DNA from 3 places in the Nonomuraea sp. NPDC003727 genome. Region 1 is predicted to be linked to each of the others. Evidence: riboswitches for the same ligand, from Rfam matches in the RefSeq annotation. Region 1 holds a riboswitch; each other region holds the start of a gene.
The links. A riboswitch is a leader RNA that binds a small molecule or an ion and turns the genes downstream of it on or off. The one in region 1 is predicted to bind thiamine pyrophosphate.
Positions count from the first base shown of each region.

Region 2: another riboswitch for thiamine pyrophosphate. It lies ahead of ACWDLG_RS39925 (purine-cytosine permease family protein); the one in region 1 lies ahead of ACWDLG_RS18040 (FAD-dependent oxidoreductase).
Region 3: another riboswitch for thiamine pyrophosphate. It lies ahead of thiC (phosphomethylpyrimidine synthase ThiC); the one in region 1 lies ahead of ACWDLG_RS18040 (FAD-dependent oxidoreductase).

Region 1 is NZ_JBSFNE010000006.1:346,377-355,714, forward strand. Features, by position in the region: gene ACWDLG_RS18005 (YbaK/EbsC family protein) at 1-322, shown strand, start outside; gene ACWDLG_RS18010 (GNAT family N-acetyltransferase) at 376-870, shown strand; gene metF (methylenetetrahydrofolate reductase [NAD(P)H]) at 889-1,809, opposite strand; gene ACWDLG_RS18020 (polyprenyl synthetase family protein) at 1,908-2,954, shown strand; gene thiE (thiamine phosphate synthase) at 2,976-3,608, opposite strand; gene ACWDLG_RS18030 (Rv2175c family DNA-binding protein) at 3,586-3,960, opposite strand; gene ACWDLG_RS18035 (NAD(P)/FAD-dependent oxidoreductase) at 3,991-5,154, opposite strand; TPP riboswitch at 5,217-5,332, shown strand; gene ACWDLG_RS18040 (FAD-dependent oxidoreductase) at 5,321-6,535, shown strand; gene thiS (sulfur carrier protein ThiS) at 6,535-6,735, shown strand; gene ACWDLG_RS18050 (thiazole synthase) at 6,728-7,483, shown strand; gene pknB (Stk1 family PASTA domain-containing Ser/Thr kinase) at 7,671-9,338, shown strand, end outside.
Region 2 is NZ_JBSFNE010000026.1:42,574-51,911, reverse strand. Features, by position in the region: gene ACWDLG_RS39955 (LCP family protein) at 1-1,047, shown strand, start outside; gene ACWDLG_RS39950 (GOLPH3/VPS74 family protein) at 1,221-1,880, opposite strand; gene ACWDLG_RS39945 (DM13 domain-containing protein) at 1,947-2,537, shown strand; gene ACWDLG_RS39940 (TenA family protein) at 2,548-3,153, shown strand; gene ACWDLG_RS39935 (Fpg/Nei family DNA glycosylase) at 3,587-4,465, shown strand; gene ACWDLG_RS39930 (rhodanese-like domain-containing protein) at 4,636-4,956, opposite strand; TPP riboswitch at 5,341-5,455, shown strand; gene ACWDLG_RS39925 (purine-cytosine permease family protein) at 5,446-6,801, shown strand; gene ACWDLG_RS39920 (methylated-DNA--[protein]-cysteine S-methyltransferase) at 6,798-7,340, opposite strand; gene ACWDLG_RS39915 (PAS domain S-box protein) at 7,403-9,241, shown strand.
Region 3 is NZ_JBSFNE010000011.1:73,050-82,387, reverse strand. Features, by position in the region: gene ACWDLG_RS27485 (response regulator transcription factor) at 1-7, shown strand, start outside; gene ACWDLG_RS27480 (hypothetical protein) at 95-526, shown strand; gene ACWDLG_RS27475 (phosphoribosylanthranilate isomerase) at 536-1,123, shown strand; gene ACWDLG_RS27470 (serine hydrolase domain-containing protein) at 1,247-2,446, shown strand; gene thiC (phosphomethylpyrimidine synthase ThiC) at 2,657-4,339, opposite strand; TPP riboswitch at 4,332-4,444, opposite strand; gene ACWDLG_RS27460 (CDP-alcohol phosphatidyltransferase family protein) at 4,597-5,226, shown strand; gene ACWDLG_RS27455 (sugar phosphate nucleotidyltransferase) at 5,231-7,726, shown strand; gene ACWDLG_RS27450 (FHA domain-containing protein) at 7,933-8,436, shown strand; gene ftsR (transcriptional regulator FtsR) at 8,460-9,086, shown strand; gene ACWDLG_RS27440 (bifunctional nuclease family protein) at 9,283-9,338, shown strand, end outside.

The sequences.
Region 1 (9,338 bases):
CCTGATCTTCGCCGCTGACGGCGCTCCGCTGCTGGTCCTGACCAGCGGCGCCCACCGCGTGGACGTCGAACTGGTCGCCCGCACGGCGGGGGTCGAGCGGGTGCGCAGGGCCACCCCTGATTTCGTCCGCGAGGCGACGGGCCAGCCGATCGGCGGGGTCGCCCCGGTCGGGCATCCGGCGCCCATCCGCACCTTCGTCGACACGTGGCTGGACAAGCACGACCAGGTCTGGGCCGCCGGCGGGCACCCGCACACGGTCTTCCCGACCACCTTCGACGAGCTGTTGCGCATCACCGGCGGCACGGCGGTCGAAGTCGAGTGATAGCCATCCGCGGCACCGGATCTGCGGAGTTCACCGACCGTCTCGAGTCGGTGATGGGCATCTACACGGCCGCCATGAAGCCGCCGGCCGACCAGCTCGCCGGACGGCAGGCGATCATGCGCGGCCACGGCGCCAACCCGGCCTTCCGCTGCCTGTTCGCCGAACTACCCGACGGCCGGGCCGCGGGTTTCGCCTACGGCTTCCACGGCCAGGCCGGACAGTGGTGGCACGACGTGGTCTATCGCGCGCTCGCCGAGAAGTCGGGCCTCCAGGTGGCCGACGCCTGGCTGGGCGACTCGCTGGAGGTGGCCGAGATCCACGTCCACCCCGACTACCAGGGCAAGGGCATCGGCAGGGCGTTGATCCACGCCCTGTGCGAGGGCCGTCCCGAGCGGTCGGCGGTGCTCTCGACGCACGACCAGCCGACGGCCGCCCGGCACCTCTACCGGGCGGTGGGCTTCACCGACCTGCTCACCCAGTTCGTCTTCCCCGGCGGGTACGAGCACTACGCGATCGCGGGCACGCCCCTGCCCCTGCCCCCGCGCTGAGCGGGCGCGGCGGCGGGATCAGGCCGACAGGGCGGCCGGCTGGATCAGCTGGAACACCTCACGCGTCGCGCTCGACCGGTTGAAGGTGATGAAGTGGATGCCGGGGGCGCCCTCGTCGAGCAGCCGCTGGCACAGCTCGGCCCCGTGGTCGATGCCCAGCCGCCGGACGGCGGCCGGGTCGTCGGCGACGGCCTCGAAGCGGGCGGCGACGTCGGGCGGGAACGGCGCGCCCGACAGCTGCTCGGACCTGGCGATCGTGCTCATCTTCGTGACGGGCATGATGCACGGGATGATCGGCGTCTCGCAGCCGCGCGCCGCCACCCGGTCCCTGAGCCTGAAGTAGTCGTCGGCCCGGAAGAACATCTGGGTGATGGCGTAGTCGGCCCCGGCCGAGCATTTCCTGACGAAGTACTCGGTGTCGCTCTCGATGTCGGGCGAGCGCGGGTGCTTGTAGGGGAAGGCGGCCACGCCGACGCAGAAGTCTCCGGCCTGGCGGATCAGCTTGACCAGTTCCTCGGCGTAGAGCACGCCTTCGGGATGGCGGATCCAGTCGCCGTTGGGGTCGCCCGGCGGGTCGCCGCGCACGGCCAGGATGTTGCGCACCCCGGCGTCGGCGAAGCGCCCCACGAGGTGGCGCAGCTCGCGGACCGAGTGGTTGACCGCGGTGAAATGCGCCACAGGGGTGAGCGTGGTCTCGTGGGCCAGCCGCTCGACGATGTCGACGGTGCGGTCCCTGGTGGAGCCGCCCGCGCCGTAGGTGACGGACACGAAGGTCGGCCGCAGTGCCTCGAGCTCCCTGATCGACCGCCAGAGCTGGCGCTCGCCCTCCTCGTTCTTCGGAGGGAAGAACTCGAAGGAGAAGGAGCGGCCGCCAGAGGCGAGGAGATCGCGGACGGTGGGGACGCGATCGGGAAGGACGGAGGGTCGACCCAGAGCCATAATCCAAGGCTACCGGTACGGACGCGGGCGACGTGGCCACGTCCATATGACGGGAGCGGGAGATCGAAACGCCGGCTACAGCCCGTTACTCTCATGGCATGAGCCTGGACACCCTCCGTACCGAGGTGGATCGCTCCCTCGGGGAGTTCCTCGACCGGCAACGTGCCGTGGTCAGCGGCCCCGACCTCGCCCCCCTGCTCAACGCGGCCAGAGAGCTGCTGGCGGGCGGCAAGCGGCTGCGTCCCGCCTTCTGTTACTGGGGGTGGCGCGCGGCGGGCGGTTCCGACGAGCCCGGCGTCTTCGTCGCGGCGGCCTCCCTGGAGCTGCTGCAGGCCAGCGCGCTGGTGCACGACGACGTCATGGACAAGAGCGACCTGCGCAGGGGCATGCCCTCGGCGCACCGCCGCTTCCAGCACCTGCACGAGAAGAGCGACTGGTACGGCTCGGCCGAGCAGTTCGGCGAGGGCGCGGCGGTCCTGCTGGGCAACCTGCTGCTGATCTGGTCGGGCGAGATGTGGCGCTCGTGCGACCTGCCCCACCTGGCCGTCGCCCAGCCCTTCCACGACCACATGCGCACCGAGCTGATGTGCGGCCAGTACCTCGACCTGCTGGAGCAGGCCCACGGCGAGAACACCTTCGAGTCGGCCCTGCGGGTGGCGCTCTACAAGAGCGGCAAGTACTCGGTGGAGCAGCCGCTCAGGCTCGGCCTGATGCTGGCCGCGGGCGCCGGCGCGCCGTGGATCGACGAGCTGTGCGTCGAGTACGGCAACCGCGTCGGCATCGCCTTCCAGCTGCGCGACGACATCCTCGGCGTGTTCGGCGACCCGCTGGAGACCGGCAAGCCCGCCGGCGACGACCTGCGGGAGGGCAAGCGCACCATGCTCATCGCCCGCACGCTGGCCGCGGCCACGCCCGAGGACGCCGCGACGGTGCGCAGGCTGCTCGGCGACCCCGGCCTCGACGCCGAGGGCGTCGCCAAGCTGCGCGGCGTCATCGAGGCCAGCGGCGCGCTCGAGGCGTGCGAGAAGATGATCGGCACGTACCTGGAGGAGGCTCTCGCCTCGCTCGACGACGCGCCGATCACCGCCGAGGCCCGTGCCGCCCTGGCCGAGCTGGCGGTGGCCGCCACCTCGCGCAAGACCTGACGGGCCGCGGCGGTCGCGGACCTACCGGCCCAGCCGCTTGGCGAACTCGGCCGCCACCGCTCCGGGGTCGTCCGCCTCGGTGATCGCCCTGACGACCACGACGCGGCTGACGCCGTACGACCTGACCTCGTCGAGGTTGCCGAGGTCGATGCCGCCGATGCCGAACCACGGACGGTCGCCGAGCCCCGCCGCGTGCCTGAGCAGGGCGGGTCCAGGCGCCGGCCGGCCTGGCTTGGTCGGGGTGGGCCAGATCGGCCCGCAGCAGTAGTAGTCGACGCCCTCCTCGACGGCGGCGGCCGAGGCCTCCGCCGTCGAATGGGTGGACCTGCCGATGAGGATGTCGTCGCCGAGTATCTCTCGCGCGACGCTCACGGGCAGGTCGTCCTGGCCCAGGTGAAGGATGTCGGGGCGGGCGGCGAAGGCGATGTCGGCCCGGTCGTTGACCGCCAGGAGCGCGCCGTGACGGTCGCACGCCTCGCGGAAGACCTCCAGCAGCGCGAGCTCCTCGCGCGCCTCCAGGCCCTTCTCCCTGAGCTGGACGATGTCGACGCCGTTGGACAGCACCGCGTCGAGGAAGTCGGCCAGGTCGCCGCGCTTCCTCCGGCCGTCGGTGCAGAGGTAGAGGCGGGCTTCAGAAACCGAGCGCTTGGGCACGCCGCTTGACCTCGGTATGGCGACCCGCCTTGATCGCGTCGATGGGCGAGCCGGGCAGCGACTCGTCCGGGGTGAACAGCCAGCGCAACGCCTCGGCGTCGTCGTAGCCGGCGTCGAGCAGGAGCGTGAGCGTGCCCGGCAGGCCCTTCACCACGTCCCTGCCCTCGAGGAACACCGCCGGGACCTGGGGGCCGCCCGCGCCCCGCCGTACGCCGAGGAGCTTGTGGTCCTTCAGGAGCTGCTTGGCCCGCCCGATCGAGAGGGCGAGGCGGTCGGCCACTTCGGGAAGCGTCAGCCACTCGCCGACGAGCTGGTCGGTTTCCCGGTCTATCTGCGCAACAGAAAGCGTCACGAATCCACCACTACCACATCGCATCCGGCTTCAAACTACACAGTCACGTATCCCGACCTCGGGATCTTCCAGGCGTAGGGGGTCGAGTCGCTGTCCTGACTCGATGATCCTACGGCCCTGGACGAGGTCGCGTGGCCTGTTGACGGTCAGCACCCCGGCCAGCCTGTCGGTGTCTGTCAACCAGCAGACCGACCACTTGGCCGCCGAGGGATCGCCGCGGCGCAACAGGCGCGCGCCGGCATGGTGGCCGGCGTACTGCACCATGTGGCCGAACTGCTCCGACCAGAAGTACGGCACAGGATCATAGACCGCCTCGTCGCCCAGCAGCGTGGCCACGGCGACCTCGGGGGCGTTGAGCGCGGTGTCCCAGTGCTCCACGCGCAGCCTGGTGTGGAAGCGGCGCGACCACCAGGCCGCGCAGTCGCCGACGGCCACGACGTTCGGCAGGGAGGTGCGCAGGTGCTCGTCGGTGACGACGCCGTTGTGCAGGTCGATGTCGGAGCCGGCCAGCCACTCGACGGCCGGGCGGACGCCGATGCCCGACACCACCACGTCGGCTTCGACGAAGTCGCCGTCGACCAGGCGCACCCCGCCCTCCTCCACGGCCGCGACCATGGTGTCCAGCCGCAGGTCCATGCCCTCGTACCAGGGGACGGTGTCGCCGCCCACCTCGGGCCCGAGCACGTGCGCGAGCGGGGCGGGGCCCGCCTCCACGACGGTGACCCTGCAGCCGGCCGTACGGGCGGCCGTGGCCACCTCCGCGCCGATCCAGCCCGCGCCGATGACCGTGACCCTGGCGTCCGCCACCAGGCGGGCCCGCAGCTCCAGGGAGTCGTCGAGGGTGCGCAACACGTGCTGGCGGCCCTCGCCTGGCAGCCTGATCGGCTCCGCCCCGGTGGCGATGACCAGGCCGTCGTAGCCGATCTCGCCCTCGGTCGTCTCCAGGACCCCCGCGCGCAGCCCCTTGGCCGACACCCCCGGCCGGTGCTCCACCCGCATGGCCTCGAGGTCGGAGTCGACGAAGCTGGAGTCGGCCGTGCCGAGCAGCACCGCCTTGGACAGGGGCGGACGATCGTAGGGCCGGTGCCGCTCCTCGCCGACCAGCGTGATCCTGCCGCTGAATCCACGAGATCTCAGCGCCTCGACGCTGCGTATGCCTGCCAGTCCGGCGCCCACCACCACGACATGATTCACGCTCAGACCATAACCAATCCGGCGCCGGTCACCAGGGTCCGGGCCTTGAGTAGGCTTGTTCGCGGAAGACGCGCGGGAGTCCGGCCGTACCGGGCTGAGAGGAAGGCTGTGACGGGCCTTCGACCGCAAGACACCTGATCCGGGTCATGCCGGCGAAGGGAGCGAGATGCATCTGATCGTGGGCGGCGGCGTGGTTGGCCTGTCCGTCGCCTGGCGTCTGGCGCGCGCGGGCACGCGTGTCACGGTGATCGACCCGGCCCCGGCGCGTGGCGCCTCCCACGCGGCCGCGGGCATGCTGGCCCCGGTCAGCGAGGTCTCCTACACCGAGGAGTCGCTGCTCAGGCTGGGGCTGGCGGCGCTGGAGCGCTGGCCCGCCTTCGCCGCGGAGCTGGAGGCCGACAGCGGGCTGCGGCTCGACTACCGCGCCCAGGGCACGCTGGACGTCGCCTTCGACACCGACGACCTGGCGGCGCTGGACGAGCTCGCCGTGTTCATGGACAAGCTCGGGCTGCCGGTGCGGCGGCTGACGGGGCGCGAGTGCCGCCGCAGGGAGCCGATGCTGGCGCCGTCGGTCAGGGGCGGCGTGCTGGCCGAGGGTGACGCGTGGGTCGACCCCAGACGCGTCACCGCGGCCCTGCTGGCCGCGCTGGAGAAGGCGGGGGTGGCGCTGGTGCGGCGGCGCGTGGCCGCGCTGGTCCGCGACGGCTCGGCCGTGGTGGGCGTACGGCTGGAGCCACCCTCGGCCGCCACCGGGAACGTTCCGGCGGACGCCACGGACGGCGGGCCGGCCGACTCCCCGAACGGCAGGCCGATCGACGCCTCGGACGACGGGCGCGCGGACGCCTCGGACGCCTCGGGTGATGTGCTGACGGGCGAGCGGGTGGTGCTGGCGGCCGGCGCGTGGAGCGGCGGGCTGACCGACCTGCCGGTGCGCCCGGTCAAGGGCCAGATCATGCGGCTGCGCTCGCCGTCCCCCCTGCTCGGCACCTGCGTGCGCGGCGTGGTCCACGGCTCGCCCGTGTACCTGGTGCCGCGCGGCGACGGCGAGCTCGTCGTCGGCGCCACCCAGGAGGAGCTGGGCTTCGACACCACGGTGACCGCGGGCGGCCTGTACGAGCTGCTGCGCGACGCCAGGGAGCTGGTCCCCGGCATCACCGAGCTGCAGGTGGCCGACGTCGTGGCGGGACTGCGGCCGGGCACCCCCGACAACCTGCCGCTGATCGGCCCGTACGGCCCCGGCCTCACCGTCGCCACCGGACACCACAGGGGCGGCGTGCTGCTGGCCCCGCTCACCACCGCGATCCTCCACGGCGAGGAGGGCGAGCTGGCCGCCCTGTGCGCGCCGCAGCGGTTCCAGACAGCCGGACAAGGAAGTGACTGATGCACGTGACGATCAACGGGGCCGCGCACGAGGTGCCCGACGGCACCACGGTGGCCCAGGCCGTCCAGCGGCTGACGGCGCAGACGACGGGTGTCGCCGTGGCGGTCAACGACGAGGTGGTCACCAGGGGCACGTGGGAGAGCACCTCGCTGGCCGACCGCGACAGGGTCGAGATCCTCACGGCGGTGCAGGGTGGATGAGCTGATCATCGCCGGGGAGAAGTTCGGCTCCCGGCTCATCATGGGCACCGGCGGGGCCCCCTCCCTCGAGGTGCTCGACCAGGCGCTGGCCGCCTCCGGCACCGAGCTGACCACGGTCGCCATGCGCCGCCTCGACCCCGGGGCCAAGGGGTCGGTGCTCGACGTGCTGCGCGCCCGCGGGATCAAGGTCCTGCCGAACACGGCGGGCTGCTTCACGGCGGGCGAGGCGGTGCTGACCGCGCGGCTGGCGCGCGAGGCGCTCGGCACGAACTGGGTGAAGCTCGAGGTCATCAGCGACGAGCGGACGCTGCTGCCCGACCCGATCGAGACCTTCGACGCGGCCGAGCGGCTGGTGGCCGACGGGTTCGTGGTCCTGCCGTACATCGGGGACGACCCGGCGCTGGCGCGGCGGCTGGAGCAGGCGGGGTGCGCGGCGGTGATGCCGTTGGGCGCGCCGATCGGCTCGGGGCTCGGCATCCGCAACCCGCACAACATCGAGCTGATCGTGGAGGCGGCGTCGGTTCCGGTGATCCTGGACGCGGGCATCGGCACGGCGAGCGACGCCGCCCAGGCGATGGAGCTCGGGTGCGACGCGGTGCTGCTGGCGACGGCGGTCACCAGGGCGCGGCGGCCCGACCTCATGGCGGCGGCGATGCGGTCCGCCGTGGAGGCCGGGCGGCTGGCGCGCCAGGCCGGACGGATCCCGCGCCGCCGCTACGCCGAGGCGTCCTCCCCGATGACCCCCTGATCCGCGCGGGGGGTCCGCCACGGCCCCCGCGCCACCGGGGGCCGTGGGGCCGCGGTGGGCGCAGAGCACCGGTGGGACGTGACCTCCGGGCAGGCTTCGCGCCGCCTTCCCAGATCAGGAATCAAACGGGCATCGGTTTGGGACTGTCGGGCCATGCGGGGGGCGAATCGCCCGTAAACTCGGCCAGGTGGACACGACGATCGCGGACCCCCTCGTAGGGCGACTGCTCGACGGGCGCTATCGCATCGAGTCCCGGATCGCCCGGGGCGGGATGGCGACGGTCTACCTGGCGCTCGACATCCGGCTCGACCGCACGGTCGCGCTGAAGGTCATGCACCGCACGCTGGCCGAGGACCCCGCTTTCGTGCGCAGGTTCATCGGCGAGGCCAAGTCAGTGGCCAGCCTGTCCCACCCCAACGTGGTGCACGTGTTCGACCAGGGCACCGACGGCGACGTGGTGTACCTGTCGATGGAGTACGTGCCGGGCAAGACGCTGCGCGACGTGCTGCGCTCGCGGGGCAGGCTGCCCGCCCGCGAGGCGCTGGAGATCATGATCCCGGTGCTGGCCGCGCTCGGCGCCGCCCACCAGCAGGGCATGGTCCACCGCGACGTGAAGCCGGAGAACGTCCTGCTGACCGACGACGGCCGGGTCAAGGTCGTCGACTTCGGCCTGGCCAGGGCGATCGAGGCGACGAACCAGACACGCACCGGTGTGATGATCGGCACGATCGGCTACATGTCGCCCGAGCAGGTCACCACCGGAGGGGCGGACGTCCGCAGCGACGTCTACGCGGCGGGCATCATGCTGTTCGAGCTGGTGACAGGCCGCCAGCCGTACGACGGCGAGACGCCGATGTCGATCGCCTACCGGCACGTCCACGACACCGTCCCGCCGCCCTCGTCGGTGGTGCCCGACGTGCCGCCGCTGATCGACACGCTGGTGGCGCAGGCGACCGCGCGCGATCCCGAGAACCGCCCCGCCGACGCCTCGGCGATGCTGGTGGCGGCCGTCGACACGCACCGGATGCTGCCGCGGGAGTCCATCCCGCCCTACTCCACGGGGCAGCACGCCGTGCCCAACGCCTCGCAGCCGCAGCCGCAGCCGTCGCAGCCACAACCGTCGCAGCCGCAGCCGCAGCCGAGGGCGGCGGCCGCGCCGAACCCGACGCTGGTGGTCTCCCGCACCGAGGTGCTGACCGCGCCCGCCGGACAGGCCGGCCAGCCCCCCGCGCGCCGGCGGGGCTTCCGGCCGAACTGGTTCCTGGTGACGCTGGCCGGGCTGATGGTGGTCGCGGTCGGCCTGACCGGATGGTACTTCGCGCAGAGCAAGTACGCGCTCGTGCCCAACCTCGTCGGCATCAGCGTCTCGGCCGCCAAGAGCGAGGCCGCCAAGAACGGCTTCCTGGTGAAGGAGGCCCCGGGGCAGTACGACGAGAAGGTGGCGGAGGGCAAGGTGATCAGCACCGACCCCGTCGCCCAGACCGAGGCGGAGATCGGCCAGACGATCACGCTCGTGCCCTCGCTCGGCGCCAAGCGGGTGACCGTGCCCAACGTGGAGGGCCTGGGCCAGAACGACGCGGCGGTCAAGCTCGCCGAGCAGGGCCTCAAGGTGGGCAAGGTCACCAAGATCGCCAACCCGAAGGTGCAGCGCGGTCTGGTGACGCAGACCAGGCCGAGCATCGGCGACCGGGTCAAGGAGGGCACCCGCATCAACCTGGTGCTCAGCGCCGGGCTGGTGATGCCCGACGTCGGCGACATGTCCAAGGACGAGGCCGCCGCGTTCCTGACCCAGCAGGGCTTCCAGGTGCAGGTCAACGAGGTCGACGACGACGCCGAGCCGTGCCAGGTCATCTCG
Region 2 (9,338 bases), on a different contig from region 1:
CGCTCGGGCACCAGCCCCGTCCGCCCCCTGGGCAAGCCGCCGAAGGAACCCAGGGAGCCGCGCGGCCCCCGCGGACCGCTGCTGGGCGGCCGGATCAAGGGCCGGACGATCCTGATGATCCTCGCCGCCCTGATCGCCATCCTGCTGGTGCTCGGCGTGGTCGGGTTCTTCTGGATCAACGGGCGGATCCAGGGCATCGACGGCGTCCTCGACGACTACGACGGCCGTCCCGCCGACACCCCCGGCACCAACTGGCTGCTCGTCGGCTCCGACAGCCGCGAGGGCCTGTCGGCGGCCCAGCGCAGGAAGCTCGCCACCGGACGCGCGGTCGGCCGGCGCACCGACTCGATGATGCTGCTGCACATCCCCGAGGGCGGCGACCGGCCCACCCTGGTCAGCCTGCCCCGCGACTCCGCGGTCAGCATTCCCGGCCACGGGCGCAACAAGCTCAACGCGGCCTTCGCCATCGGCGGCCCCCAGTTGCTGACCCGCACGGTCGAGAACGTCACCGGCATCAGGATCGACAACTACATGGAGGTCGGCTTCGCCGGTTTCGTCGGCATCGTCGACGCGGTGGGCGGCGTCGAGATCTGCGTCAAGAACGCGATCAACGACCCCAAGGCCGGGCTCAAGCTCAAGAAGGGCTGCCAGGAGATGGACGGCGGCACCGCGCTCGGCTACGTCCGCACCAGGAAGGGCGGGGCGCTGCCCGACTTCGAGCGGACCAAGCGGCAGCGGCAGTTCCTCGGCGCGGTGGTGAAGAAGGCGGCCAGCCCCGCGGTGCTGATCAACCCGTTCACCTCGATCCCGCTGGCCATCGGCGCCACGGACGCGGTGCGGGTCGACGGCTCGACCGGAGCGTTCGACCTGCTGTCGCTCGGGCTCGCGATGGGCGGCGACCCGATCACGACGGTGGTGCCGTTCGGCGGCAACGAGAACGTCGCGGGCGGGGCCGCGGTCAAGTGGGACACCACGCGGGCCACCCAGCTGTTCGAGGCGCTGAAGGCGGACCAGCCGGTTCCCAAGGACGCGCTGGACAAGGGCTGACCCCGGGGCCGGTGCGCCCGCCGTCGTGACCACCCCGGCGGGGAGGGGCGGTACCCCTCCCCGAGCCGGGGCCTTTCCGGGCCGGTCGCGGGCCTTCGTAGGTCGGCCGGGGTCTTCCTGAGCCGGTCGCGGGCTTTCTGGGCCGGTTGGGATGGCGGGTGCCTTGCCCTGAGTCAGCCTGTGGAGCCGCCCGCTGCGGCGCCGATGGCGGCGCTGGTGGCGGCGATCATGATGGCCGCGTTGATGTCGGCGATGGTCTTGGCGACCGCCTCGCCGGCCCACTCGCCGTCGGTGATCTGCTTGATCCGTTCCTTGCTCGCCCCGGGGAAGGCCTTGCGGTCGAGCTTGCACGCGTGCATGACCGCGATCAGCACCGCCGTACGGGGCTCCGGGTCCGCGCCGGCCAGCGCGTTCGCCACCCGCTCGCGAACCTCGGCCTCCACCCCGCCGTCGGCCTCCGGCCAGCGCGTCGTGGGGAAGATGCCGAGCACCTTGCCCCGCTCCTGGGACAGCACGCCGGCGTCGGCGAGCTTGGTCAGCAGGCGGGTCTTCAGCTTGCTGGTGCCGATCTTGGAGACCCACCAGGCGGGCTTGCGCTCCTTGCCGTCCTCCGCGATACGGGTCAGCGCGGCGTCGAGGTCCGGGTCGCCGGTGCCGGTGGCGTCCTTGACGGCGACCGTCTTCTTCGACAGCTCGATCCGGTCCTGGACGGCCAGCTCGGCGAGGACGGCACCGCCCAGCGCAGCGCCCAGTTCCGCGGAGCCGATCAGCTGCCTGCCGTCCTCCTCGCTGTGGGCGAGCAACAGGACCTCTTCGGCGATGGTGACACTCATATCCTCAAATTACGCCGTAAGGGGTCCGTAAGCGTCGTCAGGCGTGGGGCGTGGTCAGGTGGACCCATGAAGAAGCTCCTCCGCCATCCGCTGACCTGGATCGCCGTGGCGGTGGTCCTCGGGGTCGCGATGTACCTGTTCCAGCCGTGGCGGCTCTTCACCACTGTCGAGGTGGACGAGCCGTTCCCGGAGGCGGCCGTCACGTCCTCGGCGCCGCCGTCCCCGGATCGGCCGTCCCCGGACCGGTCCTCCCCGGGCAGGCCGAGCCCTGGGGCGGGTGGTGTCCCGGCGGCGACGGCCGCGGCAACCACCATCCTCATGTCCGGAAATTTCGTGACCCATGAGCACAAGACGTCGGGTGTCGCCAAGGTGCTCAGGCTGCCCGACGGCAGCCGCGTGCTGCGCATCGAGCGCCTGGCCACCTCCGACGGCCCCGACCTGCGCGTATGGCTGAGCGACCAGCCGGTCACCGACTCCTGGCACAACTTCGACGACGGCAGGTACGTGGAGCTCGGCCATCTCAAGGGGAACAAGGGCAACGCCAACTACGCCATCCCCGCCGACACCGACCTCGGCAGCCTGACCAGCGTGTCGATCTGGTGCAAGCGGTTCAGCGTGTCGTTCGGCGCCGCCGCTCTCACCACGGAAAACCGGTAACTTGCCGCATATGTCGATTTCTGCGGAACTGCACGCCATCGGCCGGCCCCTGCTCGACGCGCAACTCGCGCACCCCACCGTCGTGGGCATCGGCAGAGGAGACCTCGAGGAGAAGGTCTTCAGGTCGTGGCTCGAGCAGGACTGGCTGTTCCTGCACGACTACGTGCGCGTGTTCGCCCGGCTGGCGTGGCAGGCGCCCGCCGCCCACCTGGGCGACCTGGTCGACCTCGCGCACACCACGTACCACGACGAGCTCTCGCTGCACCGGTCGCTGTCGGCGTCGTTCGACGCGGACCTGGACGGCGCGCGGAAGGGCCCGGCCTGCGCCGCCTACACCGCCTTCCTGCTGGAGTCGGCGGCCGACTACGCCGAGGGCCTGGCCGCGCTGTACCCGTGCATGTGGGGATACTCCACCCTCGGCCGGATCCTCGCCGAGAACAAGCCGGAGGAGCCCCGCTACCGCGCCTGGGTCGACACCTACGCCGACCCCGGGTTCGCCGCGCTGACCGAGCGGATCGCCGGGATGATCGACGAGGCCGCGCCCGACCTCGGCAGGGCGAAGGAACTGTTCACCGAGGGCATGCGGCACGAGCTGGCCTTCTGGGACGTCCCCTGACCCCGGGCCCCGCCGTCCGGGATCGTGGGGGTCAGGAACCCGCCGCTTCCGTCGGGGAGCGGGGTCGTGGGGCATGGATGGCCGCTCCCGGTCGAGGCCGCGGAGTGCGGGGCGGCCGCTTCCGCTCGGGGCGCGGAGTGCGGGGCGGCCGCTTCTGCTCGGGGCGCGGCGCGTGGGTCGGGCACTTCCGCTCGGAGTCGCGGCGCGCGGGTCGGGCACTTCCGCTCGGAGTCGCGGCGCGCGGGGCGGGCGCTTCCGCTCGGGGCGCGGCGCGAGTCGGCCGTCTCCGCTCGGGATGGTGGGCGTTGGATGGTCACTTCCGCTCGGGAGCGAGGGCGGCCGCCGAGGGGATGCGGCACGAGCTGACCTTTTCCCTGACGCGGCCCCGGCTCGTCCGAGGGCGCTCGCCGGGGGTGCGCTCTAGTCTGGAGGCATGCCGGAACTTCCCGAAGTGGAGTCGCTGGCCGGCTTCCTGCGCGAGCAGGCGGTCGGCCGCACGATCCTGGCCGTCGACGTGGTCGCCTTCCAGGCGCTCAAGACCTTCGACCCGCCCGTCACCGCGCTCGGCGGGCTGACGGTGACCGGCGTGGCGAGGCACGGCAAGTTCCTCGACCTCGACTGCGACGGCCTCCACCTGGTCACCCACCTGTCGAGGGCGGGGTGGCTGCGCTGGCGCGCCGACCTGTCGGGCGCCAAACCCGTGCGTCCGGGCAAGGGCCCGCTCGCGGTCCGGGTACGGCTGGCGCCCGACGACGACGGCCTGGCGCCCGGCTTCGAGCTGACCGAGGCAGGCACCCAGAAACGTCTGGCCGTCTACGTCGTCAAGGACCCGATGGAGGTGCCCGGCATCGCCTCGCTCGGGCCCGACCCGCTGGTCCCCGAGTTCACCGTCCAGGCGCTGAAGGAGATCGTGGGCGGCAACCGTACCCAGATCAAGGGCCTGCTGAGGGACCAGAAGATCATCGCGGGCATCGGCAACGCCTACTCCGACGAGGTGCTGCACGCGGCCCGGATGTCACCCTTCAAGATCGCGGCCACGCTGACCGACGCGCAGATCGCCGACCTGCACGAGGCGATCGTCACCACGCTGCGGGATGCGGTGGAGCGCGCCCACGGCCTGGCGGCCAAGGACCTGAAGGCGGAGAAGAAGTCGGGGCTGCGCGTCCACAACAGGACGGGGCAGCCGTGCGAGGTGTGCGGCGACACCATCCGCGAGGTGTCGTTCGCCGACTCCTCGCTGCAGTACTGCCCGACCTGTCAGACCGAGGGCAAGATCCTTGCCGACCGGCGGATGTCGAAGCTGCTCAAGTAGACGGCGTCAGGCGACGAACATCACACAGGCGGCGTCAGGCGACGGACGTCACCTGGCGGCGTCCAGCGGCGGACGTCACCTGGCGGCGTCGAGCAACGGACGTCACCTGGCGGTGTCCAGCGACGGACGTCACCTGGCGGCGTCCAGCGGCGGATGTCGCGTAGGTGGCGTCAGGCGACGAACGGCGGTCGGCCGCTCTCGCTGACCAGGGGCTTGCCCGCCAGCTCCCACGACTGCATGCCGCCGCCGACGTTGACCGCGTCGCGGCCGATGTGGTTGAGCCACGCGGCGGCGTGCGCGGACCGACCGCCGACCCTGCACACCACGTAGACGGGGCCGGAGGGGAGCTCGTCGACGCGGGCCTGCAGCTCGCCGAGTGGAATGTGGGTGGCGTCGGGGGCGTGGCCCGCCGTCCACTCCTCGGGCTCGCGGACGTCGAGCAGGAAGGCTCCGGCGGGCACGTCGGTGACGTCGATTTCGGGAACGGTCATGTCCCCATTCTCGCGGACCCGCCCCACCACAACCTCCCGGAACTGCGAAGAAAGCGCGGGCCGGGGTTTCTCGGGGGCCAGTGCGGGCGTGCGGTCGCGGTTGTAGGGGGGCGTGGGCAGGGTCTTCCGGGGTGGCTGGGGAGGCGCGGGCCGGGGTTTCTTGGGGAGGCCGGTACTGGCGTGCGGTCGCGGTTGTAGGGGGGGCGTGGGCAGGGTCTTCCTGGGTGGCCGGGGGGGCCGGTTCGGTGGTGTGGGCGGGTGGTCGGGGTTTCTCCGGGAGGGCCGGTTCGGTGGTGTGGGCTTGCGGGAGGGACGGCGGGAGGGGTGGGGAGGCGGGGAGGGGGTGGTTGCCAAAAAGGAACGAGATGTAATAATTCGCCTCAAACCAGTAACCGCGGGAGCTCGGGCATGGCCGGGCTGAGAGGGCGACCCCCAGGCGTCGCCGACCGCATGAACCTGTCCGGGTAATGCCGGCGTAGGGAGCGTGCGATGACGCATGTCGTCGATCCGAAGCATGCCGAAGTACCGCTGACCCTCGACCAGGCCCCGCCCAAAACCCTCGGCGTCCTCGACCAGGGCGCCTTCTGGGCCAACCTCGGGGTCAGCCTCCTGGGTTTTTCCTTCGCCCTCTTCCTCATCAACCCTCTCCTCGACGACAACCCGCTGACGATGACCGCCGCGGTCACCGCCACCGTCGTGGGAAGTCTCATCGGCACCGCCATGGTGGGCCTCGCGGCCATCCCCGGCGCCCAGACGGGACAGCCGGCGATGGTGCTGCTCAGAGGCCTGTTCGGGGCGAGGCTGTCCTACGTCCCCACGGTGCTCAACATCATCCAGATGCTCGGGTGGGGTGCCTTCGAGCTGTGGGTCATCGCCATGGGCGCCCAGGCGATCGTCGGCGACGCCGTGCCGTACGCGGTCTGGGTGATCGTGGCGGGCGTGATCACCACCGGGCTGACGATCTACCCGCTCGGTGCGATCAGGCTCATCAGGCGGGTCGTCACGATCGGCGTGATCGTCTCGACCGTCTGGTTCGCGGTCGCGCTCCTGCAGCGGGCTCCAGCGCCGGCCGGCGGCTCGTGGGACGCCTTCGCCCCCGCCGTCGACTTCGTGATCGCGCTGTCGGTCTCGTGGGTACCGCTGGCCGCCGACTTCGCCCGGCACTCGCGCAGCAGCTCGGCCGCCTTCACCGGCGTGGTGGGCGGTTACACGATCGCCCAGGTGGCGTGCCTGGCCATCGGCGTCTACGCGGTCGCGATCGCCGGCCATGACGCCGTGCTGAACGACCCGACGGCGGTCTTCGGCCCGTTCGTCGCCGCGCCGCTGGGCGCGCTGTTCTTCGGCATCCTGGTGCTGCGCGAGACCGACCAGTCGTTCGCGAACGTCTACTCCACGGCCATGTCGCTGCAGAACCTCATGCCGCGCGTCGACCGGCGGGTCTTCTCGGTGGCCCTCGGCGTCGTGACGATCGGCGTGGCGCTCCTCGTCGACGTCAACTCCTACAGCGCCTTCCTCAGCATCATCGGCGCCGTCTTCGTGCCGATGCTGGGCGTGCTCGTCGTCGACTACTTCCTGCTCGGCAGCGGCAGGACCTGGAACACCAGCGAGCGCGCCCCCTCCCGCTGGATCATGACGGTCCCGTGGGCGCTCGGGTTCTGCGCGTGGTGGCTGCTGGCCGCCCCGTCCACGATCCCGTGGTGGGCCGCGATCTGGGACGGCGCCCGCGCGGCGCTCGGCTTCACCCGCCAGCCGTGGATGAGCGCGGCGCTGGGCGCCTTCCTGGTCGCCGGCCTGGTCACGCTGCTGGTCGGCCGGCTCGGCGGCGCGGTACGGCGGCGCCGCTAGCCTTCGACGCGCAGCAGGCGTTCGAGCGCGGTGGGCCCGCCGGGGTAGCTCTCGCGATCGGCGACCCGGTGGCAGGGCACGATCACGCACACCGGGTTGCCGTTGAGCGCGTTGCTCACCGCGCGCAGCGCCTGCGGCCGTCCGATGCGGGCCGCCAGGTCGCCGGTGGTCGTGGCGGTGCCGTACGGCACCGCCATGGTCATCTGCAGCAGGGTGCGCGCGAACGGCGTGGCCAGCTGCAGGTCGACGGAGACGGTGAAGGCACGCAGGCGCCTGGAGAAGTAGGCGTCGAGCTCGCGCCGCACCGGGTCGAGACGGCGCGGGTCGGGCCCGACGAGCCCGCCGACGGCCCGCGAGATCCGCTCGAAGACGGCGTGCTCGTCGTCGAAGCTGCAGGCGACCACGCCCTTGCCGGTCACCGCGAGCACCAGCCTGCCCACGGCACCGTCGTAGGTGCCGATGGCGACCTCCGGCGGTCGCTCGGGCCGGTAGGTGGGTGAGGTGACCCTCAACAGGGCATCGAGGTCGCCAGCCGACATAGCCCGCAGCGTATCGGACGGATCAGGCCACGGAGCGAGGCCGCCACCGGCACTATGGAAAGGTGGGTGACGAGGAGATCACCGCGGCCGTACTCTCCAGCGCCCCCAACGCGGTCGTCGTGCTCGACAGAGACCAGGCCGTGCTGGCCTGGAACCCTGCGGCGGAGCGGTTGTTCGGGTGGAGTTTCGAGGAACTGGTCGGGCGGCGCGCGCCGATCGTTCCCGGCGAGCTGACCGCCGAGCACAACGCGGTGCTGGAGCGGGTTCGCACGGGCGGCCAGGTCTCGTTGCGCACCAGGCGCTTCCGCAAGGACGGCACGCTGCTCGACGTGCGGGTCGACACGAGCGCGCTGCTGCAGGGCAACGCGGTGATCGGCTACGTGCACGTCCACCACCCGACCGGCGACGACGTCGCCGCGCACGACCGGTCGGCGCGCAGGGCCATGCTGGTGCGCCGGCTCACCGACGTGGTCGGCGACATCAACGCCGAGCTGGAGCTGCCGGCCGTGCTGGACCGGATCGCGGCCAGCCTCACCGAGCTCACGGGAGCCGACGCGGGCGGGTTCGTACTGATCGAGAAGGAGCGGCTGCGGCTGGTCAGCGCTTACCAGCTGCCCGAGACGCTCAGGGACGCCACCGCGGACCTGCGCAGCAGCCTGGTGGGCAAGCTGCTGCGCACCGGCAGGACCGTGATGCTGGAGTCGCAGGGGCTCGACGACCTGGTGTGGGCGGAATTACCCGGCCTGCACACGATCGCGCTCGGCCTGGCCGCCGTGGGCGGGCGCCCGTACGGGGCGCTCTACGCGTTGTTCGCCGAGCGAAAACCGGGGCCGCTCGAGCTGGAGCTGCTCGAGTTGCTGGCGGGACATGCGGGCATCGCCGTCGGCAACGCGGAGGCCTACCAGGAGGTGCTGCGGCAGCGGGCGCACGAGCGCGCGGTCTTCGACGCCAGCGCCGACGGCATCGCGGTGCTGGACGGGCAGGGGCGGGTCCTGCGGTGGAACCCCGCGGCCGGCGAGCTCACCGGCGTGGCCGCCGACGAGGCGATCGGCAGGCCGCCGCCGTTCCCGCTGCCCGAGCCGGGCCGGAAGCTGACCTTCCAGCTCGAGTCGGGCCGCTGGCTCGACGTGGTCAGCGCGAAGATCGAGGAGACCGGCGAGATGGTGATCGACTTCCGCGACATCACCGCCGCCAAGGAACTGGAGGAGGCCAAGGACCTGTTCCTGGCCACCACCAGCCACGAGCTGCGCACCCCGATCACGATCGTGCGGGGCTTCGCCAGCACGCTCGACTCCCGGTGGGACAAGCTGACCGACCCCGAACGGCGCTCCGCCGTCCACACCATCGCCGAGCGGGCCAGGTCGCTCGGCCAGCTGATGGACCACCTGCTGCTGGGCGCCCGCGCGGGAGCGGAGGAGCTCAAGGTCCGCATCGAGACCTTCAGCGTCGCCGAGCGCATCCGCGCGGCCACGCTCGGGCTGCCGGTGCTGTCCGACGCGCACAGGGTGGAGGTGGTCGTCCCCGAGGGGCTGCCCGACGTCAGGGGCGACGCCCTGGCCACCGACATCGTGCTCGGCCAGCTCCTGGAGAACGCCTTCAAGTACTCACCCGACGGCGGGCTGATCCGCGTCGCGGCGTGGGCGGAGGACGGGCGGGTGGTCGTGGTCGTCGACGACGAGGGCGTCGGCATCGCCCCCGCCGACCGTGACCGAATCTTTGAGAGGTTCGTGCAGGCCGACAGCGGTGACCGGCGCAGATTCGGCGGCGTGGGGCTCGGCCTGTACATCGTGCGGAGCCTGGCCAGGGCGCAAGGGGGCGAGGTCACGGCCCATCCGCGACCCGTCGGAGGCACCCGGATGAGGCTCGTTCTCACTATCGCGCCCGACACACCGAGGCGGTAACGAGCCGGTCACGGATGCCCTGATCTATCGTCCAATGTGTACAAGCCGTGATCGAGACGCGGTTTCTGGGACCGGGTAACGGGGCATTTCGGTCGTA
Region 3 (9,338 bases), on a different contig from region 1:
GGGGTGACCGGCGGGTCACCCGGCAGGCTGACGACCCCGCCCGCCGCGCCCGGCCACGATGTGGTCCTCACCTCAGAAGGAAGGACCCATCCTCATGCATGACGTGACGACCGCCACGTCCGCCCCCGTCTCGGCGGGCCTGCTCTACACGCTGCGCGTGCTGGTGCTCGCGCACGCGGTCTCCCTGCTGGTGGCGGCCTCGTTCGCGGGGCAGGCGCTGGTCTACGGCGAGGCCTCCATCGTGTCCGAGCCCGCGACCGCCGAGACCCACGTCATGATCGGCATGGTCGCCCACCTGGTCGGCCTGCTCCAGGTCATCGCCGCCGTCCTCTACTGGCGTCCGGGCCGGGGCGCCGGCTGGCCCGCCCTGGCCAGCCTCGCCCTCTTCCTGCTCGGCATCGCCCAGCACTTCCTGCTGATCTTCGTCGGCCTCGGCGCGCACGTGCCCAACGGCGTGCTCATGTTCGGGCTGCTGGCCCTCACCACGGTGTGGGCGTGGTCGCCCGGGGCCGCACGCCGCCGATAGGCTGCTGCCATGTTCGTGAAGATCTGCGGCCTGAGCGAGCCCGAGCACGTCGAGGCCGCCGTCGAGGCGGGCGCCGACGCGATCGGGTTCGTGCTGACCGCCAGCCCGCGCAGGGTGAGCCCCGCACGGGCGGCGGAGCTGGCCGCGCTGGTGCCCGGGCACGTGCTGACCGTCGGCGTCTTCATGGGAGAGCCCGCCGACGAGGTACGGCAGGCCGCCACGGCCGCCGGGGTGCGCGCCGTCCAGTTGCACGGCCGGCACCCGCACGCCGACTTCACCGCGCTGAAGGACCTCGGCCTGACGCTGGTGCGCGCCGTCGCGGCCGACGCCGACCTGCGCACCGGGGCCTTCGACGAGGACCTGCTGATCGTCGACGCGCCCAGGGCGGGCGCGGGCGAGCCGTGGGACTGGGCGGCCGTCCGCGGCCGGCCCTCCGGCCGCTGGCTGCTGGCCGGCGGCCTCGACCCCGGCAACGTACGGCAGGCGATCGCCGAGGCCGGGCCGTGGGGCGTCGACGTCTCCAGCGGTGTCGAGGTCTCCAGGGGCGTGAAGGACTCCGCCCTGATCCGCGCCTTCCTCCAGGCGGCGCGCTCCTAGACTTCGGTCCGCTCCGGTCCTCTTGCGGGATGAGGCCGCAAGTCGTCCTTTCCGCCGACGCCTTCATGATCATCGCCGTGCCATAGTGGCGTCGTCCGGAATCTTCGCGAGAAGGGCGACAGCATGGCATCAAAGAAGATCGCCGCACTGGGTCTCGGTGCGCTCCTCGTCGTGGCGGGTCTGGCCCCCGCCGCGCACGCCGCCAGGCCGGATCTCGACCGGCGCGAGCTGCAGCGCACGCTCGACGAGGTGCCCAAGGGCGGCGTGGCGGGCGCCTACTCCGCCGTCCAGGACGGATGGCAGCGCTGGCGCGGCGCGGCGGGCCTGGCCGACCTGGAGGCCGGACGCCCCACGCGGCCGGCCATGTACCACCGGATCGGCAGCATCACCAAGACCTTCGTCGCCACCGCCGTCCTGCAGCAGGCCGAGCGGGGCAAGGTCGAGCTGGACGCCCCCGTCGAGCAGTACCTGCCGGGGCTGCTGCCCGACCGGCGCATCACGGTCAGGATGCTGCTCAACCACACCAGCCACGTCGGCGACTACGACACGGCGCTCATCACCGGGCCTGACAGCCTGGAGGAGATGCGCGTGCGCCAGTACACCGACGAGGAACTGGTACGGCTCGGCCTCGGCACCGGCCCCTCGGGCGAGCCCGGCCAGACGCCGGGCAGCTACTCCAACACCAACTACATCGTGCTCGGCATGCTGCTCGACAAGATCACGGGAATGCCCGCCGAGCGCTACATCACCCGCCACGTCATCCAGCGCGCCGGCCTGTCCGACACCTTCTTCCCGCGCACCCCGAACCTGCCGCGCCCGCACTCGAAGGCCTACACCTCCTTCTTCGGCTCCTTCCCGCTGCGGGACTTCAGCACCTTCAACATGTCGTGGGGCGGCACCGCCGGCGCGCTGGTCTCGACGACGGAGGACCTCAACCGGTTCTTCCGCGCGCTGCTGACCGGCCGGCTGATCGGCCAGGCCCAGCTGGCCGAGATGCGTACGACCGTTCCGATCACGCCAGGACCCGGCGTCCCCGACACCTTCGACTACGGCCTGGGCCTGATCGCCTACGACACCCCGTGCGGGAAGGTGTGGGGGCACGACGGCGGTGTCATCGGCATGGCCACCCTGTCCTTCAGCACCGCGGACGGCGGCAGGCAGGCCTCCTCCGGCATCAACACGACCTGGCACCCGGGGATCGAGGCGGGCCAGCAGGCCTGGGTCGTGCACACCGTCGGCGCGATCTGCGGCACGACCCCCCAGGCGAAGGCGGCTGACACCACCAGGTTGCTGCTGGAGGCGAACGCGCCCGTGAAGCGCTGACGACCAGGGCGCCCGCCCGGGGGAGCCCGCCCCGGAGGGGCTGCCCGGGAGAGGCCGGGGACACCGCCCGCGCCGCCCGTCCCCCGTGGCGGGTGGCGCGGGCGGAGTCCCGCTCTCGGCCCCGTGGGCGGGCGGGTCCTGCCCCGGGCCTGGTGCGTGGCGCGGGCGGGTCCTGCCCCCGGCCCCGGCGCGGGCGGGTCCCGTCCGGTCTCAGCGGCGCTCGGGCAGGGTCAGGTACACCTCGCCGCCGCCGCGCACGAACTCCTCCGCCTTCCCCCGCATCCCCTCCTGCGCACGCAGATCGTGGGAGATCCGCATCGAGCAGAACTTCGGCCCGCACATCGAGCAGAAGTGGGCGGTCTTGGCCGGGGCCGCGGGCAGCGTCTCGTCGTGGAAGGAGCGGGCCGTGTCCGGATCGAGGGACAGGTCGAACTGGTCCTCCCAGCGGAACTCGAACCGCGCCCGCGACAGCGCGTCGTCCCACGCCTGCGCCGCCGGATGGCCCTTGGCCAGGTCGGCGGCGTGTGCGGCGATCTTGTAGGTGATCACGCCGGTCTTGACGTCGTCCTTGTCCGGCAGGCCGAGGTGCTCCTTCGGCGTGACGTAGCACAGCATCGCGGTGCCGTACCAGCCGATCATGGCCGCGCCGATGCCCGAGGTGATGTGGTCGTAGCCGGGCGCGATGTCGGTGACCAGCGGGCCGAGGGTGTAGAACGGGGCGTCGTCGCACAGCTCGCGCTGCAGGTCCACGTTCTCCTTGATCTTGTGCATGGGCACGTGGCCGGGCCCCTCGACCATCACCTGGACGTCGTGGGCGTGGGCGATCCGGGTGAGCTCGCCCAGCGTGCGCAGCTCGGCGAACTGCGCCTCGTCGTTGGCGTCGGCGATCGAGCCGGGACGCAGCCCGTCGCCGAGGGAGAAGGCGACGTCGTAGGAGGCGAGGATCTCGCACATCTCCGCGAAGTTCTCGTACAGGAAGTTCTCGCGGTGGTGCGCCAGGCACCAGGCCGCCATGATCGAGCCGCCGCGCGAGACGATGCCGGTCGTGCGCCCGACGGTGAGCGGCACGTACGCCAGCCGCACGCCGGCGTGCACGGTGACGTAGTCGACGCCCTGCTCGCACTGCTCGACGAGGGTGTCGCGGTAGATCTCCCACGACAGGCGGGCGGCGACCCCGTCGACCTTCTCCAGCGCCTGGTAGAGGGGGACGGTGCCGATGGGCACGGGGGAGTTGCGGATGATCCACTCGCGGGTGGTGTGGATGTCGCGGCCGGTCGACAGGTCCATGACGGTGTCGGCGCCCCAGCGGATGGCCCAGGTCATCTTCTCCACCTCCTCCTCGACGGAGGAGGTGACGGCGGAGTTGCCGATGTTGGCGTTGATCTTGACCAGGAAGTTGCGCCCGATGATCATCGGCTCGCTCTCGGGGTGGTTGACGTTGGCCGGGATGACGGCCCTGCCCGCCGCCACCTCCGCGCGGACGAACTCCGGGTCGACGCCCTCCCTGGCCGCGACGAACGCCATCTCCTTGGTCACCACGCCGCGGCGGGCGTAGGCGAGCTGGGTGACGGGCGCGCCCGCCGCCCTGAGGGGGTCGCGGCGCCGCCCGGCGAACGCGCTCGTCCCTGCGCGCTTCCACGCGTTCTGGTCGCGGTAGCCGTCGTCGAGGGGCTGGACCTGGCGGCCGCCGTACCGGGCCACGTCGCCCCGGTCGAGGACCCACCGCTCGCGCAGCGGGGCCAGGCCGCGGGTGACGTCGGTCTCGACCTCCGGGTCGGTGTAGGGGCCGGAGGTGTCGTAGACGGTGAAGCTCGTGCCGTCGGACAGGCTGATCCGGCGCATCGGGACCCGGAGATCGCCCTGGTAGATCTTGGAAAAACGCGCGCCACTCATCGCGCAAACTCCCTTCGCCGGCATTACCCGGAGCAGGTTCTGGCGGTCGGCGGCTGGTCAGCCGTCCTCTCAGCCCGGTCACACCGGGCTCCCGCGTTGGTCGGCGCCACCGTAACCCGATCACCGGGGGCGCGCGCAACCCCCGATCCGTCCAGGTGTCCGAAACCCCTGGGGGTGAAGGGTCCGGTCCGCGGCCGGAACCGGACGAGGCGGACGGCGCAGCGTACGCAGGTCGGCGACGCAGTAGGGTCGCAAGCGTGAGCGAAACTTCCGCCCCTTCGTCAGCGGAGGACCGGATCTGGACGGTTCCTAACCTGCTGAGCTTCCTGCGCCTGCTGGGTGTGCCCGTGTTCCTGTGGCTGGTTCTCGGGCCCCAGGCCGACGGCTGGGCGATCGGGCTGCTCATGGTCGCGGGATTCACCGACTGGCTGGACGGCAAGATCGCCCGCGCGTGGAACCAGACCAGCAGGCTGGGCCGCATCATCGACCCCGCGGCCGACAAGCTCTACGTCTTCGCCACGATCCTCGGCCTGGTCCTCAGGGACGTGATCCCCTGGTGGCTCGTGGCGATCATTCTCGCCCGGGAAATCTTCGTCGGATGTTTCTTTCCCGTGCTCCGCAAATACGGCTACAAGGCACTGCCCGTGCATTTCCTTGGCAAAGCCGCCATGGCCAACCTCATGTACGCCTTCCCGCTGCTCTTCCTGGCCTCTCATACCGGCTCCTGGTATGCCGATACTGCGAGGATCATCGGATGGGCGTTCGCCATCTGGGGAACGGGTCTGTACTGGTGGGCGGGCGTGTTGTATGTGGTACAGGTGCGCCGGCTCATCACCGCTGCCAGGGATGAGCTGCGCGATCCCCGGCAAACTGCGAAGAAGGAGTGATCGGGTGAAGGCGGTCGTCATGGCAGGCGGGGAGGGCACGCGGTTGCGACCGCTGACCGCGAACCAGCCCAAACCCCTGCTTCCTGTGGTCAACCGCCCGATCATGGAACACGTCCTCCGGCTGCTCCGCAAACACGGACTGACCGAGACCGTCGTCACGGTCCAGTTCCTGGCGGCGCTCGTGCGCAGCTACTTCGGCGACGGCGACGAACTGGGCATGCGCCTGCACTACGCCACCGAAGACCTGCCACTCGGTACGGCCGGCAGCGTCAAGAACGCCGCCGACAAACTGCGCGACGATCGTTTCATGGTCATTTCCGGCGATGCCCTGACCGATATCGATTTATCGGCCATGATCCGGTTTCACCGGGAGAATTCGGCTCTTGTCACCATCGGTCTGACGCGCGTTCCCAACCCGCTCGAGTTCGGGATCATCATCGTCGACGACCAGGGCAGGGTGCAGCGCTTTCTCGAGAAGCCCACCTGGGGCCAGGTTTTCTCCGACACGGTCAACACCGGCATCTACGTCATGGAGCCAGAAATCCTCGACGAGGTCCCCGCGGGGGAGGCCGTCGACTGGTCCTCCGACGTCTTCCCGCGCCTGCTCGAACGCGGCGCCCCGATCTACGGCTACGTCTCCGACTGCTACTGGGAGGACGTCGGCACCAACGACAGCTACCTCAAGGCCCAGGCCGACGCGCTGTCCGGACGGGTCAAGCTCGACATCGGCGGTTTCGAGATGTCGCCGGGCGTCTGGGTGGGCGAGGGCGCCGAGGTGGACCCCGAGGCCGTCCTGAAGGGCCCGCTGCTCATCGGCGACTACGTCAAGATCGAGGCCGGGGCCGAGCTGCGCGAGTACACCGTGCTCGGCAGCAACGCCGTCGTGCGCGAAGGGGCCTTCCTGCACCGCGCGGTCGTCCACGACAACGTCTACATCGGCCCCGGCGCGCACCTGCGCGGCTGCGTCATCGGCAAGAACACCGACCTGATGACCGGCGCCCGCATCGCCGAGAACGCCGTCGTCGGCGACGAGTGCGTCATCGAGGCCGAGGCCTACGTCTCCAGCGGCGTCAAGGTCTATCCCTTCAAGACCGTCGAGGCCGGCGCGGTCGTCAACACCAGCGTCATCTGGGAGTCGCGCGGCCAGCGCAGCCTGTTCGGCCCGCGCGGCGTCAGCGGCCTGGTCAACGTCGAGATCACCCCCGAGCTCTGCGTACGGCTGGCCAGCGCCTACGCCACCACCCTGAAGAAGGGCGACCAGGTCATCACCTCGCGCGACTCCTCCCGCGCGGCCAGGGCGCTCAAGCGCGCGGTGATCAGCGCGCTGACCGCGAGCGCCATCGACGTGCTCGACCTGGAGGCCATGCCGCTGCCCGTGGCCCGCTTCCACACCTCCCGCAGGCCCGCCGGCGGCGGGATCGCGCTGCGCACCACCTCGGGCGACCCGCAGAGCGTCGACATCGTCTTCATGGACTCCCACGGCGCCGATCTCACCCCCGCCGCCCAGCGCAAGCTGGAGCGCGTCTTCTCGCGCCAGGAGTTCCGCCGGGCCTTCCCCGGCGAGATCGCCGAGCTGAGCTTCCCCGCCAGGGCGGTGGAGGACTACGCGCAGGAACTGCTGCGCTGCGTCGACATGACCGGCGTGGACGGCATGAAGGTGGTCGTCGACTGCGCGGGCGGCACCTCCTCGGTGGTCCTGCCCACCCTGCTCGGCCGCCTCGGCGTCGAGGTGCTGACCGTCAACGCCAGGCTCGACTCCGCCTCGCCCACCGAGACGCTCGCCGAGCGCCGCCGGGACCTGCAGCGCCTGTCGGAGCTCGTCGGCTCCTCCCGGGCCGCCTTCGGCGTCCGCTTCGACCCGGTCGGCGAGCGCATCGCCCTGGTCGACGAGATGGGCCAGCTCATCAGCGAGGAGCGCGCGCTGCTGGTGGTGCTCGACCTGGTCGCCGCCGAGCGCCGCCGCGGCAGGGTGGCGCTGCCCGTCACCACGACCAGGGTGGCCGAGCAGGTGTGCCGCTTCCACGGCGTCCAGGTCGAGTGGACCTCGACCTCGCTCGACGCGCTCACCTCCGCCGCCGCCAAGCCGTACATGATCTTCGCGGGGGACGGCAGGGGCGGTTTCATCGTGCCGGAGTTCGGGGCCACGGTGGACGGCCTGGCGGCCTTCCTGCGCCTGCTCGGCCTGGTGGCCCGCACCCGCCTGACGCTCAGCCAGATCGACGCGCGCATCCCCGAGGCCAAGCTGCTCAAGCGGACCGTCCCGACGCCGTGGGCCACCAAGGGTGCGGTGATGCGCTCGGTCATCGAGGCCGCCGAGGGTTTCGACATCGACACCACCGACGGCGTGCGGGTGGTCGGCGACGACGGGCGCTGGGCGCTGATCCTGCCCGCCGCCAGCGAACCCGCCACCGACCTGTGGGCCGAGGCGCATGATTTCGACACAGCGGAGGCATTTCTCGACAGATGGGCGCGCGTCGTCGAGCAGGCGGCGGGAACGTGACAACACAACTGGCGCGGCGGCATGGACCTTGAGGGCGGCTCGGCGGTAACTTTGTCACCGTCCGAACCCGTCGTGCGGCGTCTCGCCTTGACCTTTGCTCGTGATCAGCGTAAGTTGCGGCATTCGCAAACGTGAACTAAGCGAGAGGCGTGGGGCGCCCTGATCAACCGTCGCCGCGTTCTCGCGGTAGGAGGCCGAGCCGATCGATGCCGTACGTCTACTGTACGCAGTGCGGTCATGCCAACCCCGAGGATGCCCGCTTCTGCTCCCGGTGTGGGTCGCCGCTGACCAGACACGAGGTCTCAGGGGACACCACCTCGACGATCTCCGTCGCGGGAATCGAGGCGTATGAGGCGGAGACGGCCGACGCCCTGCTGGCCGAGCGGGCCGCCGTCGAGCAGCTGCCGCCCGGCGCGGCGCTGCTGGTGGTCACCCGTGGTCCCAACGCCGGCAGCCGCTTCCGGCTCGACCGCGACCTGACCACGACGGGCCGGCATCCCGAGAGCGACATCTTCCTCGACGACATCACGGTCTCGCGGCGTCACGTGGAGTTCTACCGCCATCCCGGCGGCGCCTTCACCGTCCGCGACGTCGGCAGCCTCAACGGCACCTACGTCAACAGGGAGCGCATCGAGGAGGTGCCCCTCCACAGCGGCGACGAGGTGCAGATCGGTAAGTTCCGCCTCGTCTTCCTCACGCGGGGCGCATGAGCTCCCAGGCGGCGCGTTCGCACATGAGCATCGGGGAGGTGCTCGCCCTTCTGCAGGGCGAGTTCCCCGACGTCACCGTCTCCAAGATCCGTTTCCTGGAGAGCGAGGGGCTGATCGAGCCCGAGCGCAGCCCCTCGGGCTATCGCAAGTTCACCTACATGCACGTGGAGCAGCTGCGCTTCATCCTCACCGAGCAGCGCGACCACTACCTGCCGCTGCGGGTCATCAAGGACAGGATGGCCGACGAGCTCGGCCGTCCCCGGGCGCTGCCCGAGACCAAGGAGGTCCGGTTCAGCCGCGCCGAGCTGCTGGAGGCCAGCGGGCTCGACGACGAGACCCTCACCGAGCTGGAGGACTACGGCCTGCTCGCGCCGGTCGCCCGGCGCTACGACGAGGACGCGGTCAAGGTGGCGCGCAGCGTCGGCGCCCTGGCCCGGTACGGCCTGCACGCCCGGCACCTGCGCGCGGTCAGGGCCGCCGCCGAGCGCGAGGCCGGTCTGGTGGAGCAGGCCGTCGCCCCCATCCTCAAGCGGCGCGCTCCGGGCGCCATCGGCGAGGCCGACGAGACGGCCAGGCAGCTGTCCGGCCAGTTGCTCGAGCTGCACGCCGCTCTGTTGCGCACCGCCGTCCGCTCGGCCCTGGGCGGCTGACCCGCAGGGCGGCATCCCGAAAAAACCGGAAATTCCGCTCGCCCGCTGCCGTCGGGGATGCGGGCGCCCGCCGAGGCGGCCCGGGAGCCCGGTAGGTTGGCGGGAAGCCTCGGGGGCAGGGGATATTACCTACCCAGTGGGTGTTACGTTGAAGTGCGGTAGATGCGGCCCATGGATCGTGAATTCGGAGCAGCCCGTGTTGCAGATGGAGGTAGTGGGCGTTCGCGTTGAAATGCCCACAAATCAGCCGAT